One region of the Mycobacterium sp. 134 genome, then DNA from elsewhere that is predicted to be linked to it. Evidence: riboswitches for the same ligand, from Rfam matches in the RefSeq annotation. Region 1 holds a riboswitch; the other holds the start of a gene.
The links. Region 1 has a riboswitch for cobalamin ahead of ACNQVK_RS15810 (ABC transporter substrate-binding protein). Riboswitches for the same ligand answer to the same signal wherever they lie in the genome.
Positions count from the first base shown of each region.

Region 2: it holds a riboswitch for cobalamin, as region 1 does, so the genes downstream of both, metE (5-methyltetrahydropteroyltriglutamate--homocysteine S-methyltransferase) here and ACNQVK_RS15810 (ABC transporter substrate-binding protein) in region 1, are expected to answer to the same signal.

Region 1 is NZ_JBLVUN010000008.1:2,296,804-2,303,914, reverse strand. Features, by position in the region: gene ACNQVK_RS15825 (ABC transporter ATP-binding protein) at 17-796, opposite strand; gene ACNQVK_RS15820 (FecCD family ABC transporter permease) at 793-1,818, opposite strand; gene ACNQVK_RS15815 (ABC transporter substrate-binding protein) at 1,815-2,816, opposite strand; gene ACNQVK_RS15810 (ABC transporter substrate-binding protein) at 2,834-3,832, opposite strand; cobalamin riboswitch at 3,913-4,045, opposite strand; gene ACNQVK_RS15805 (GNAT family N-acetyltransferase) at 4,062-4,688, opposite strand; gene ACNQVK_RS15800 (CBS domain-containing protein) at 4,732-5,163, opposite strand; gene ACNQVK_RS15795 (ribonuclease Z) at 5,268-6,128, shown strand; gene ACNQVK_RS15790 (LLM class flavin-dependent oxidoreductase) at 6,095-6,976, opposite strand; gene ACNQVK_RS15785 (hypothetical protein) at 6,973-7,111, opposite strand, start outside.
Region 2 is NZ_JBLVUN010000008.1:2,120,100-2,127,210, forward strand. Features, by position in the region: gene ACNQVK_RS14995 (hypothetical protein) at 74-799, opposite strand; gene ACNQVK_RS15000 (MspA family porin) at 830-1,516, opposite strand; gene ACNQVK_RS15005 (MspA family porin) at 1,608-2,303, opposite strand; gene ACNQVK_RS15010 (hypothetical protein) at 2,797-3,318, shown strand; gene ACNQVK_RS15015 (sensor domain-containing protein) at 3,436-4,110, shown strand; cobalamin riboswitch at 4,188-4,392, shown strand; gene metE (5-methyltetrahydropteroyltriglutamate--homocysteine S-methyltransferase) at 4,518-6,791, shown strand; gene ACNQVK_RS15025 (GntR family transcriptional regulator) at 6,801-7,111, opposite strand, start outside.

The sequences.
Region 1 (7,111 bases):
CGAAACGACCATTTCGTCACTCTCGGGGACCGGCCGGGCCGCTGCGGTGTTCGAATCGCACGTACGGTCCGGCGTCGTCGACAGTGATCCGGCACCGCACTCCGTAGACGTCGGCCACCAGCTCCTCGGTCAGCACCTCGGCCGGCGTACCGGTGGCCACCACGGTGCCCGCCGACAGCACCACCACGTGGTCGCAGAACATCGCCGCGAGGTTGAGGTCGTGCAGGGCCACCACGCTGGTGACGTCGAGCGCGCGGATCATCGCCAAGATCTCCAGTTGATGGGCGATGTCGAGATGGTTGGTCGGCTCGTCGAGCAGTAGCTCGCTGGGTTCCTGGGCCAGGGCCCGGGCGATCTGCACGCGCTGACGCTCCCCACCCGAGAGGGTGTGCCACAGCCGGTCGGTCATGCTGCGCAAACCGGTGGCCGCCATCGCCGCGGTGACGGCTGCGGTGTCGTCGCGGCCACCACCGAACACCGGGGTATGCGGGATGCGCCCCAGCCTGACGATGTCACGCACAGCGATGTCCAGATCGGTGTCGGCGTGCTGCCCGACCATCGCCACCCGCCGTGCCACCGCCCGCCGCGACATCGTGTGCAGCTCACGACCGTCGAGCTGCACAGATCCGGAATCAGGCCGGTCGATTCCGGCCAGCAGCCGCAGCAGCGAAGACTTGCCGGATCCGTTGGGGCCCAACAGTCCGACTGTGCTGCCCGGAACCGGGTCGACGGTGACACCGTCGAGGACGACCCGCCCCGAACGGGTCCAGCACACCTCTACCGCGCGCAGGCTCATCGGCGTATCCCTCTGCGCCGCAACAGGATCAACGCGAACGCGGGGACGCCGAGCAGTGCGGTGACCACCCCGGTCGGCAATTCCTGTGGGGCGAAGACGGTCCGGGCCAGGGTGTCGACCCACACCATGAAGACCGCGCCGAGGATCACCGCGGTCGGCAACAGGCGCCGATGGCCGGGCCCGACGACGAAACGCGCGGCGTGCGGCAGTACCAGCCCGACGAATCCGATCGCCCCGGCCGCACTGACCAGGGCCGCCGTGACCAACGCGGTCATGACCAACAGCACGACGCGTGCCCGGGCCACCGCGACGCCCAGCGTCGCGGCCGCATCCTGACCGAAGGCGAAGGCGTCGAGGGTGCGCGCATAGGCCAGGCATACCGCCAGCCCGACGCCGACGACGACTGCGCAGGTGAGGACATCGGACCAGGACACCCCGGCCAGCGACCCCAACAGCCAGAACAGCACTCCCCTGGTCTGTTCGGCGTCGGCCGACGACAACACGATGAAGGACGTCAGCGCCGAGAACAACTGCGTGCCGGCCACTCCGGCCAGTACCACCCGGTCGGTCCCGCCGCCGGCCGCGTAGGCGAGCAGCAGCACCACGGCGAACGACAGCACCGCGCCGGCGAAGGCGCCGCCGGACAAGGTCAGCGTGCCCGCGCCGACGCCGAGCACCGCGACCAGCACCGCCCCCGTGGAGGCACCCGAGGAGACCCCCAGCACGAACGGATCGGCCAGCGGATTGCGTAGCAGCGACTGCAGTATCGCCCCGCACAGCGCCAGCCCGGCTCCACAGATGGCCGCCAGGACGACTCTCGGCAGGCGCAGTTGCCAGACGATGCTCTCCTGAAGCCGGGTCGCCCCCGAGGGCCCCGCGCCGAGACGGTCGCCGACGATGCGGTAGACGTCGCCCACCGACAGCGCGGCGGGCCCGATGGTGATGGCCACCGCGGCCGAGAACACCAGAAGGACAAGGCCGGCGGCCCACAATCCGCCGAGCCATCCGCTACGCCGACTCACCGCGGTGAGCCGAAACCGAGCTCGGCCAGGCCCTTCGCCACCTTCTCGGCGCCGTCCACGGTGCGGATCGACGGGTTCAGATCGGCCCCGTTCACCACGATGTAGCGGCGGTGCTTGACGGCGGTCAGCCCCTTGGTGAGCGGATTCGATTCCAGGAACTCGACTTTGGTCTCCAGTGCGTCACCGTCGATCGTGCGGCGGCTCAGGTCACCCAGCACCAGCACATCCGGGTCGCGGTCGGCCACGCTCTCCCAACTCACCTGCGGCCATTCATCGGTGGTGTCGGCGAACACGTTGCGCGCCCCGACGGTCCCGGCGATCACCCCCGGGGATCCGCAGCAGCCGGCGAAGTAGGGGGCGCGAACATCGGAGAACCAGAACGCCAGGTCGACGCCGGTGAGAGCCTCCGCGGCCGCGTCCATCCGCCCGCGTAACTCCGCGATGAGCCGATCGCCGCGTTCGATGACACCGAATATCGTCGCCAGGTCACGGATTTCGGTGTAGACGGCATCCATGCTGAACGGAGTGCTGCGCGCGCCGTCGCCGTTGACCGAGGTCTTGCCCTCGCAGTCGCTCGGCGCCAGATAGGTCGGCACGCCCAGCTGTGCGAACTGGTCCCGGTCGGCGACACCGCCGGGCCCCAGGGTGCCGCCGAAAGACGCCGACACGAAATCGGGTTCGGTGTCCAGCACCGTCTCCAGCGATGGCTTGTTCACCGCCAGCCGTGGCACCCGGGCATTCTCGGCTTCCAGGCCGGGACGGACCGGGTCCGTCCACGTCGCGGTGCCGACCATGCGGTCCGCCAAGCCCAGCGAGAGCAGGATCTCGGTGGAGCCCTGGTTCAACGACACCGCCCGCCGCGGCGGTGCATCGATCACCACCTGCCTGCCGCAATTCACCACTGTCAGCGGGTATCCGGGCGCCGCCCCGGGAGGCGCTGCCGGATCGGTGGCCTGGCCACAGGCGGCCATCAGCAGCGCGCCCATTACTCCGGCCATCAGCCGGACCCGTCCCGTCACCCGGCCAGCCCGAACGCCCTGAAACCGGCGGCCAGCTTCTCCAGGGCATCGATCTCGCGGATGCCGGGGTCCAGTTCGGATCCGGACAGTACGACATAGCGCTTGTCGCGCACCGCGGTCATGTTCCTGGTCACCGGATTCGATTCCAGGAACTTCACTTTCGCATCCAGGGCGTCCCCGTCGACGCGTCGTCGATTGAGGTCGGCCAGCACCAGCACGTCGGGGTCGCGATCGGCCAGGGCCTCCCAGCTGACCTCCGGCCAGTCCTCGTGGGTATCGGCGAAGACATTGGTGACGCCGAGCTCGGTGGCGTACAGCCCAGGCGCCGAGCAGCAGCCGGCCAGGTACGGCGTCCGTAGCCCCGAGAACCAGAACGCGACGCTGGTATCCGGCTGGGTGATCGACGGTGCGTCGTCCAGCCGCCGGGTGAGCCGATCGATCAGGTCGCGGCCGCGCTCCTGCACATCGAAGATCTGGGCCAGCTCGGTGATTTCCCGAAACAACGTGTCCAGTGCCAGCGGTTGGGTGCGGGTTACGGTCTCACCCTCGACTTTCGCCCCGGTGCACACCGAAGGCGATTGATACGTCGGGATGCCCAGCTGGGCGAACTTTGAGCGGTCGGCAACCACCGCGGAAGTAAAGGTGTGAGCGCTGGCCGAGGTCACCAGGTCCGGCTCGACATCGAGCACCGTCTCCAGCCCCGGGTCGTTGTCCGCCAGCCGGGGCACGGTGGCATTGTCGGCCGCGAGCTCGGGCAGCACAGGATCAAACCAGGTCGACGTGCCGACCATGCGATCGGCCAGACCGAGCGCCAGCAAGATCTCGGTCGAGGACTGGTACAGCGACACCGCCCGCTGCGGCGGTCCGTCGAAAGTGACGGTCACGCCGCAGTTCTCGATCGTGAGCGGATAGCTGGTCGGGCCCGCGGCAGGCTCGGCGGCGGGGTTGTCGGCGCCAGAATCTCGATGTCCGCAAGCCACCGTGAGCGACAACATCACAGACAACAGGGACAACAGTGCGGTCAGTACACGCACGGCCAAGACTTCCTTTGATCCAGGGCCCGGTCGCGGAGCCGTCAACGGTCGTTCCCGGCCACAGGTAGTCGGACTCGAGGCGGTGCCTCATACCGTTGCGCGTCAGTTCCGGCTTTTCACCGGATTCCCCTGTTGGTCGGCCTTCGCACTCTAACAGCCACGATGCGCCGGCGATTGCCCTCGCGGCCGGCTACCGCGGCGCCCGCCACATCGGCGTCATGGTGGGTCCGCCGTCGGGCAGCACGATCTCGCCGGTGACCTCGAACCCGAAACGCATGTAGTAAGGGACGTTGTCGGGGTTGCTCGACTCCAGGTAGGCGGGTGCATGTTCGGCGTCCACCCGGTCGAGGCGCGATTGCATCAGGGCGTGCCCGAAACCGCCGCCGCGTACCGCGGGGTCACTGCCGATCACTGCCAGATACCAATGCGGTTCCTCGGGGTGCTGCTTCTTCATCAGCTCGACGACCTGCTGGCCGCGCCTCATGGTGCTGCCGAAGGCCAGCACCATCGTGGGCAGCATGCGCAGTTCTTCGCCCGGCGTCTGTTTCCAGCGGCCCGGGCCGTCCCACAACGCCGCCGCGCCGATCTCGCCGTCCCGGACGGCCACCTCGGCACCACCCCCGGCGAGAAAATGGTGGCGCGTGATCGCCGCGAACAGCCGCGGCAGGCCCTTGGCGCGACGGGTGTCGTCAGCCAGGAGCCACGACATCACCGGGTCATTATGGAAGGCCCGGCCCAGGACCGCGGCGAGCCGCTTCACGTCAGACTTGTTCGGGGGACGGACATCGACGGCAGCCACCAACCCACCATCGCACATGCCTCACACCGATTTCGCGTGAGAGACCCTCGTCTCGACGCGATCAACGGCCTTGGGTGATGTAGGCCTGCAGCTGTTCCTGCTCAGCCTCGAGTTCTTCCATCCGGGTCTTGACGATGTCACCGATGCTGACGATGCCGGCCAGCCGGCCACCGTCGAACACCGGGATGTGGCGCACCCGGTTCTCGGTCATCAGCGCACTCAGGTGATCCACGGTGTCGCGCGGCGTACAGGTCGCCACCACCGTGGTCATGATCTCCGACACCGGCTGCGCCAACAGGCTGCTGCCTCGTTCGTGCAGCTTGCGCACCACATCACGCTCGGAGACGATCCCGGCCAGTCCACCAGGCCCCATCACCACCATGGCACCGATGTTCAGCTCGGTCAGCCCGGCCAGCAACTCTGTCACCGTGGTCTCCGGCGAAATCGTCACCACCGCCGTGCCCTTGTTTTTCAGCACGTCCGCGATTCGCATCGGCAGCCTCCGATCGTGATCCACCTCACACCAGGCTAGGTCGGTGTCGGCCAGTAAGAAAGAAGCCACGCCCGTTTGGCCCGGGACGGAGTAGGAATGGGGCCATGATCGAGGTCACGCTGCTCGGCACCGGTAGCCCGATCCCTGATCCGGAGCGGGCCGGACCGTCAACCCTGGCGCGCGCGGGCGACCAGATGTTTCTGATCGACTGTGGCCGGGGCGTGCTGCAGCGCCTGGCCGCCGTCGGCTCGGGCGCCAACCAGCTCAGCGCGCTACTGCTGACCCATCTGCACAGCGATCACATCGCGGATCTTGGCGACGTGATCATCACCCGCTGGGTCAGTACGTTCACCCCGGAGGCAGCTCCCCTGCCGATCATCGGTCCGCCGGGAACCGCCGAGGTGGTCGACGCGACGCTGCGGGCATTCGGACACGACATCGGCTACCGCATCGCCCACCACGCAGACCTCACCGGCCCACCGCGAGTCGAGGTCCACGAATGCACCGACGGGGCGGTATGGGATCACAGCGGTGTGCAGATCCGGGTGGCCCCCACCGACCACCGGCCCGTGACGCCGACCATCGCCTTCCGGATCGAACACGGCGGAGCCTCGGTCGTGGCGGCCGGCGACACCGTGCCGTGTCCCAGCCTGGACGCCCTGGCCGCCGGCGCAGGAGCCTTGGTGCACACGGTGATTCGTAAGGATCTGATCGAACTGCTTCCACCGCAACGGATCCGCGACATCTGCGACTATCACTCCTCGGTGCAGGAGGCGGCGGCCACCGCCACCCGCGCCGGCGTCGGCATCCTGATCCTCACTCACTACGTGCCCGGCATCGCCGCAGGCACCGAGGACGACTGGCGCGCACTGGCCGCATCAGAGTTCGACCGCCAGATCGAGCTCGGCGACGACCTGCACCGGGTCGAGGTTCACCCCGGAGTGTGCACCAAACCGGCCACCTGATCGGCGGCGGCGGCCACCACGTCCAGATCGTCAGGTGCCCAAGGACGGCCGCGCACGATGAGGACGACGTGCTGCAATCCGTACCCACCCAGCTCCCCGCACCGAGCTGCGAGTTCATCGGCCGACTCGCCCTCCCGCAGGGCGGTCGTGATGGTGCGTTCCACCGCGCCGGCGGGCCGGCCCACCTCGGCGCAGTGTCGGTCGAGCACCGCAAGCCAGGTCCTGATGGTTCGACCACCGTCGGGAACGTCGAACACGTTGCAGGCGTCGGCGTACTCGGCAACCAGTCGCAGTGTCCTCCTCGCACCCGTACCGCCGATGAGGATCGGCGGCCGCGGGCGTGTCGCCGGAACGGGCGAGCCGACCGGACGATCCAGCCGCACATGCGTCCCGAGGAATGGGGTCTCGTCGCCACGCCACATCTGGGCGGCCTGCCGCAGCAGCTCAGCGAGGCGCTCGAATCGCTCGGCGGCGCCGGGCAGGAACAAGCCCATGGCGGCAGCTTCTTCGGCGCTGTATCCGGCGCCCACGCCGAACCAGGCACGGCCGTCGGAGAGCACGTCGAGCGTCGTGACCGCCTTGACCAGCAGCGCCGGGGCCCGGTAGGTCGCCGCACTCACCATGGCGCCGAGCCGCAACCGGCTCGTCGCCGCAGCGAGGAATCCGAGCACCGTGTACGCCTCGAGCATCGGCTCATCAGTCCGACTGGCGGGGTCGACCTGCATCAGATGGTCGGGCACCCAAAGGGTGTCGACCACGCTGCCATCGAGACGGCGAGCGATCAATTCCAGGTGATCACGGGTACGCGACTGCCACGAGTAGTTCGTCGCGCTGACACTGATCTTCATTGCGCGCCCCGATTGCGGCGACGCAGCGGCAGCATGGCGCCGGCGACGATGAGCCAGATCAGCCCACTGAACCGGGCGACCGGAAGCAGCACCGAGAAACCCCAGTGCAGCATCGTCAGGAAACTCAGCTCAGCG
Region 2 (7,111 bases), 180 kb from region 1:
AAATATTCGCCGGACGGTATCGAGGGCAAAAAATCGGGCAGCGTCCGGGGTTACCGGACGCTGCCCGAATGTGTCATGGAGCAGGCGGTGCGGGAGGTGCTGGTGCCGGCACTCCCGGCGCCGGCGGCGGCGCCGCCGGATCCGGGAGGTTCTCACCGAGACCGGACGGAATGTTCGTCCCCGGTGGGGGAGCGGTGCCCGGAAGCGGTTCACCGAGTTGCTCTTTGGGTGTCTGGCCGAGCATTGCGCCACGCAGGTTCCCGTTGTGGTACATCTCGCGCATATGCCGCATCCAGTCGAGCCCGGAGATATCCGCGTTCTCCTGGCCCGGTTCGACGCCGACCACGGTGCCCTGGCCGGGTGCCGACGGCTTCTCGTTCTGCGGGAGGAAGTTCCCGTTGTTGAACGCCCTGAGGTTGGGCGCGTTGGTGGGCGGCGGACCGCCCGGTGCCGACGGCGTCGCGTACTGCCCCAACAGTGCACCCGGGCTCATGTCGATCCCGCCGGGAGCGCCCAACCTGCCCGGTGTCGTCTCGGCACCGGTCTGCGCCAGAACCGACAACCCGTTCGGCCCGAGCGGTGCACCGACGATCGGCACCTCCGGCCCGGGCGGGGCAGGTGGTTCTACGGCCGGGGCTGGGGCGGCAACTGCGGGAGCGCCGGGAACCTCCGGCGGTGCCGGGTCGGCGGCGGCGGTTGCCGAGCAGGCAACCGCCGCCCCGACCACAAACAGCCCGGCTGCGGCGAGGGTGGCCATCGCGTTCTTGACCGCGTACGTGCCGTCTGGGTTCTCGCTCATGCCTTCGTGTTTCGCTTTCACAGCTCCCCGTCAGACTGCCTTGGTGACGCCGTAGTACGCGACCACGTCGTCGGTGTCGGTGGTGGAGCTGGTCAGGGTCGCGTACGAGCGCAGGAAGGACTGACCGGTGCAGCCGTCAATCTTGATGTGGACGTCCTTCACCGTGACGCGTACCGGTGCCGCCTTGAACGTCTTCTTGTTCACCGAGACGTTGGTGACGGTACCGGGCTTGAGGTGAATCTCCAGCGTGCCCGACATCGGCATGCTCACACCGGTCGGGATGATGCCGGCCAGCGTCGAGCCCGACGTGCTCAGGCCGATCGAGCCGATGAGGCGGACCTGGCCCAGCTCGATACCGCAACCGATCTGGTAGCCGGTATCCAGCGTGCCGCCGGACAGCGTGGTGGACCCGCCGCCGGTGACGGTGCCGGTGAAGGTGCCTGCCACGAGGTATTCGCGAGACGATGCGGCGGTGGTCAGCGGTGCCACCGGCAGCTGGCTCTCGTCCTTCGCGGCGACGGTGAGCTTCCACCCGTCCGGGGTCGTGACAACGCCCGGCTCCGCCGATGCGACGAGTCCGTTGTCCGGCGGGGGGCCGGCATCAACGGCCGGTGCCGCGGGGTCTGGCGGTGGTGGCGGGTCAGCAGATGCCAACGGCGCCAACGCAACCGGGGCCAACATGCAAACAGCGGCCAGAGTGGCGAAACGATTCAACATGCGGGAACTTGTGCCTCTCGTAAGTTTCGAATCCGAGGGATCGGCGTCGTGATCAGAGCGATTGATGGTCAGTGTCGTGTCCGGGCCGCGGTCAGACGGCCTTGGTAACACCGAGATAGGTGATGACGTCATCGGTGTTGTCGGTGGAGCTGGTCAGAGTCGCGTACGTGCGAATGAACGACTGACCGGCGCACTGATCGAACTTGATGCGGACGCCCGTGACGGTCACGCGGGTACCCGATCCCTTGAACGACTTCTTGTCGATCGGGACGATGGTGACCGTGCCCGGCTTGAGGTACACCTTGCCCTGCAAGCTGATACCGGTACCACCGCTGACGTCGCTCGCGGCGCCGGTGAACGGAATTCTCAAGCCGGGCGTGAAGCTGATGCCGGGGTTGATTTCCGTTTCGTCCGTGATGATTCCACAGCCGATCTGGGCGCCGGCTTCCAGCGATCCACCGGTCAGCTTCGTCTTACCGCCACCGGAGACCTTTCCGGTGAAGGTCCCTCCGACGAGGTATTCGCGTGAGGACACCGCGGTGGTCAGTGGTGCCACCGGAAGCAGGGTCTCATTGGAGCCGACAACGGTGACGTGCCAGCCATCCGGGGTGTCCAGCACACCTGGTGCCGAGGACGGAACAGCGCCGGTGTCCACCGGCGGCGGGGCGGGTGCAGCGACGGGGGCGGCCGGGTCCGGCGGGGGCGGGGGATCCGCCGACGCGAGGGGCGCAATCGCTACAGGGGCCAACATGCAGACTGCAGCCAGCGTGGCAAAACGACTCAACATGCGTGAACTTGCGCCTCTCGTGGTTCTGGGCCCTGCCGTTCTGCGACGCGCCGTGGTCGTCAGAAGCCATAGGGCCCAAGGAATCTGTCGCGACGAATCATTAACCGGTCGCGTTTCGAAACGGTGAACAACGACCCAACAGTTGCCGCCGCATTCCCGTCCAGCTGGAATCCTGGAACCTGTGAGGTCGCTGGGAAACAGCATGCGCCGCAGCGCATTACATATATGAGGAAAGGAAGGCAGCTGGCGGCACGCAATGGACGACGCTTGGAGGGAGCCGGTTGGCCGGTTGTTCACCTTTTGGACATGTCAACCACCGACCGTGAGGGGCATCCGGGGGGTATGGGTGACGCGTCGATGCGGCGTGGAGGTCAACCGTGGGCGCCCGGCGCCGAACTGCTACCGACTGACGGAGGAATCGTTGAGGTCGTCTCAGGTGTACGAGCGAGGGTTTGCATCGCTACTCATCGCATTCAGCATCGCGTTCGCTGCCATGCCTGCGGCAGCCGCGGAACCGGGCGAGGAGACGGGTGTTCCGGGACCGGCGGCGCCCGTGGCTCCCGAGTTACCTCCGGTGGCAGCCGGTGTGCCGGCCCCAGGTCCGGTATCGGTGCCGGTCGCGACCACGGATGACCCTGGCGTGCCTGCGGTTACGGCCTGCTCGACGTTCGCCAACGCGCTCGATTCGGCTTCCACGTTCTACGGTGATTTCGCGGATTCGATCGAAGGCGTGGAGCGTCCCGACTACGGCGATCCGACCATCAGTACGACCAACACCAGTGGCCGGACCGCACTGCGCGAAGCCGCCGCCTCGGCGATGAGCGCTGCAGGAACACCTGGGCTCTCCCCGGACATCGCCAACCCGATGCGGTCCTGGTCCTTCGGCGCCACCAAGCTGCTCCTCAAGATGGGGCTGCGCACCGGTGGTCAATCCCTCAATGACACGGCCTCCCAGCTCAACACCGATGCCACCAACGCGCAGATGGCCTGCGCCGCCGCGGGAACCCACGCCTGACGGCGAACTCGATCACGTTGTCCTGATCAGGTTCTGGCGGGGCGCACCGGCATTCACGACCTCGGATACTCACCCACCCAAATGCGCGGCCAACCGTGCCGTCAGTAAAGGATTGCCGTGATCCGGCTTGCGATTTCGTTGCTCATGCTCGTGCTGCTGGTCACCAGTTGTGCCGGCAACGGTGACAAACCCCAGGGTCCGCCGAAAGAGGTACCCAAGTCGGCGCTCGAGGGGCTGCTGCTCAGCGCCGATGAGATCAATGCCGTGATGGGGACCGAAGGGATGACGGCACATCCTGCGGTCACCGAGATGAGCGACCACCGCAACCTGCTGCCCAATCTGAACTGCCTCGGTGCCTGGCAGGTGAACGAGTCCGCCATCTATGGAGACCACTGGACCGCCATGCGCCAGGTACTGCTTCGTTCGCCGGACAACGACGATTGGGACAACCTGGTGGTGCAGTCGGCGGTGATCTTCCCGTCGACTCAGGACGCCAAGGACTTTCTCGGTCAGTCGGCGGAACGCTGGTCGAAGTGCACTGACCACAATGTGAACATCACGCTCAACGGTGAACCGTTGCCCAAGTGGAAGAGCGGCGAACTCACCAAGACCGACGACGAGCTGATCCTGCCCTTCACCCGCACCAAAGGGGATCAGACCCGGACGTGCCAGCGCGCCCTCGCCGTGGCCGCCAACCTCGTCATGGACATCCAGGCATGTAAGCCCGCGGGTTCGTCGGTGACCCAGGCTGCCGATGTGGTGGACAAGATCAAGGCTGCGATGCCGCGCTGACCGGTACCCGCCGGGGCGCTGCGGGTACTCTGAGCCCCGCAGCTGGTCTGTCGGTACCGGGGTGTTTGCGGTGCCGACATCGAGCGCCGCATGCTGATTGAGATGCGACGCGAGAGGGAACCCGGTGAGAATCCGGGACTGTCCCGCAGCGGTATGCAGGAACGACCGCCGTCATCAGCACTGGCACGCAGGGAACTGTGGCTGGGAAGCGACGGCCAGTAGGTGCACGGTTTCCGTGCGTGCCTGTGAGTCCGAAGACCTGCCAGCCGTACCGGGCGCGCCGCGTCCGGTGGTTCATCGCCTCGCGGAATGGGCAGTGGCCGAAAGTGGTTCACTCGTGGCGGGTGGCTGCGTTCGGTTCGATGTCTCCTGGCGGTGGCCATCCCCGCATGTTGAAGGACGTCGTCATGAGCACAACCGCAGCACCCTTCACCGCCACCATTCTCGGGTCGCCCCGAATCGGGCCGAACCGCGAACTCAAGCGCGCCGTCGAGAAGTACTGGTCGGGTCGTATCGACCGGGCAGAACTCGAATCCGTGGCCGCCACCCTGCGTCGCGACACCTGGGCATCGCTGGTCGCGGCCGGACTGGACTCGGTCCCGGTCAACACCTTCTCCTACTACGACCAGATGCTCGATACCGCGGTTCTCGTCGGTGGTCTGCCGGACCGAGTCCACGGCGTCGCCGATGATCTCGACCGCTACTTCGCTGCGGCACGCGGGAATGACGAGATCCCGCCCTTGGAGATGACCAAGTGGTTCGATACCAACTACCACTACATCGTGCCGGAGATCGGACCGGACACCACCTTCGCGCTGAATCCGGCCAAGGTGCTCGGTGAACTCGAAGAGGCACGCGCGCAAGGGGTCTCGGCGCGTCCGGTGATTGTCGGCCCGGTAACTTTCTTGGCGTTGTCCAAGGCAGTCGACGGTGCTGACGCACCCATTTCCCGGTTGGACGCTCTCGTCGGCGTGTACGCCGAGCTACTGGAAGCGCTGGCCGAGAAGGGTGTGGACTGGGTCCAGCTCGACGAGCCGGTGCTGGTGACAGACGCGCTCGACAATGCCGCGGAGCTGGCCGAGCGTACCTACGCGCGGCTCGGTGCGCTGGCAAAGCGCCCCGCCATCTTCGTTGCAACCTATTTCGGTGAGCTCACGGATGCGTTGCCGGCCTTGGCCCGTACCCCGGTTGAGGCAATTGGCGTGGATTTGGTGGCCGGCGCTGCCAAGGCACTGGCAGCTGTCCCCGAGCTGAAGGGCAAGCTGCTGGTAGCGGGCGTGGTCGACGGGCGCAATATCTGGCGTACCGATCTCGAAAGCGCGCTCGGCACCCTGACGACGCTGCTCGGAAGCGCCAAGGCGGTTGCTGTGTCGACGTCGTGCTCGACCCTGCACGTGCCGTACTCGCTCGATCCGGAAGATGGCCTCGATGACGCGCTGCGCAGCTGGTTGGCCTTCGGTGCCGAGAAGGTTTTCGAGGTCGCCACGCTTGCGGTAGCACTCCGCGACGGCCGGGAAAAGGTCGCCGCAGAGATCGAGTCGTCCAACCTCGCGGCCGCGTCGCGGGCGCGGGATCCCCGGCTTCACAACGACAGCGTCCGGGCTCGGCTGGAATCAGTCCTGGCCGGTGGTATCAGCCGAGGTGCCGCTAGCGAACGTCGTAAGGCTCAAGATGCCCGACTGAACCTGCCGTCGCTGCCGACCACCACTATCGGCTCGTTCCCGCAGACCGTCGACATCCGCAAGGCACGAGCCGCGCTGGTGGCCGGCGAGATCGACGAGGCTGAGTACGACAACCGGATGAAGGCCGAGGTCGAATCGGTTATCCGGCTGCAGGAGCAACTGGGGTTGGACGTGCTGGTGCACGGCGAGCCGGAGCGCAACGACATGGTGCAGTACTTCGCCGAGCAGCTCGATGGTTTCTTCGCCACCAAGAACGGCTGGGTCCAGTCGTACGGCAGCCGTTGCGTGCGTCCGCCGGTGCTCTTCGGTGACGTCACCCGCCAGCAGCCGATGACGGTCGACTGGGCGATCTACGCGCAGTCCTTGACCGACAAGCCGGTCAAGGGGATGCTGACCGGTCCTGTCACCATCCTGGCCTGGTCCTTCGTGCGCGATGACCAGCCGTTGGCCGACACTGCCAACCAGGTCGCCCTGGCGATCCGGGACGAGACCGTGGATCTGCAGTCGGCAGGCATCGCGATCATCCAGGTCGACGAGCCCGCGCTACGCGAGCTGCTGCCGCTGCGCTCGAAAGACAAAGAGGCGTACTTGCGTTGGGCGGTCGACGCGTTCCGGCTGTCCACCTCGGGTGTCGCTGACTCCACCCAGATCCACACCCACCTGTGCTATTCGGAGTTCGGTGAAGTGATCGGAGCGATCGCCGACCTGGATGCCGACGTCACCTCGATCGAGGCGGCCCGTTCGCACATGGAGGTGCTCGATGATCTCAACAGCATCGGCTTCTCCAACAGCGTCGGCCCGGGTGTGTACGACATCCACTCGCCGCGGGTGCCCGGCGTCGAGGAGATCACCGCGTCGCTGCGTGAGGCACTCAAAGCGGTTCCCGCCGAACGGCTCTGGGTGAATCCCGACTGCGGCTTGAAGACCCGGACCACCGACGAGGTAACCGAGTCGCTCAAGCACCTGGTCACCGCCACCGCGAAGGTGCGCGCGGGATAGGGGACCGGGTCAGCTCGTGGCGGCCTGAGCTTCTAGCCAGGCCGCCAACGAGCGCCCGGCCTCCAGGACGTGGCGCTCGGCGATGGCGCGGGCAGCCTCGGCGTCCTTGGCCTCCAAGGCGTCGAGCAGCTCTTCATGTTCGTCCAGAGAGTGCTTCTCATGCTCGGGAAACACCGTCAAGAAGTTTGACGGCACCACTCGCGCCGCCTGCCGGATCTGGGTCAGCAGCCGTGGGGAGTGCGCCGCACGGTGAATCTCTTGGTGGAACAGCCAGTTGGCCTCGCCGATGGTGTCGTCGCCCGAGCGGCGGGCGACGTCGG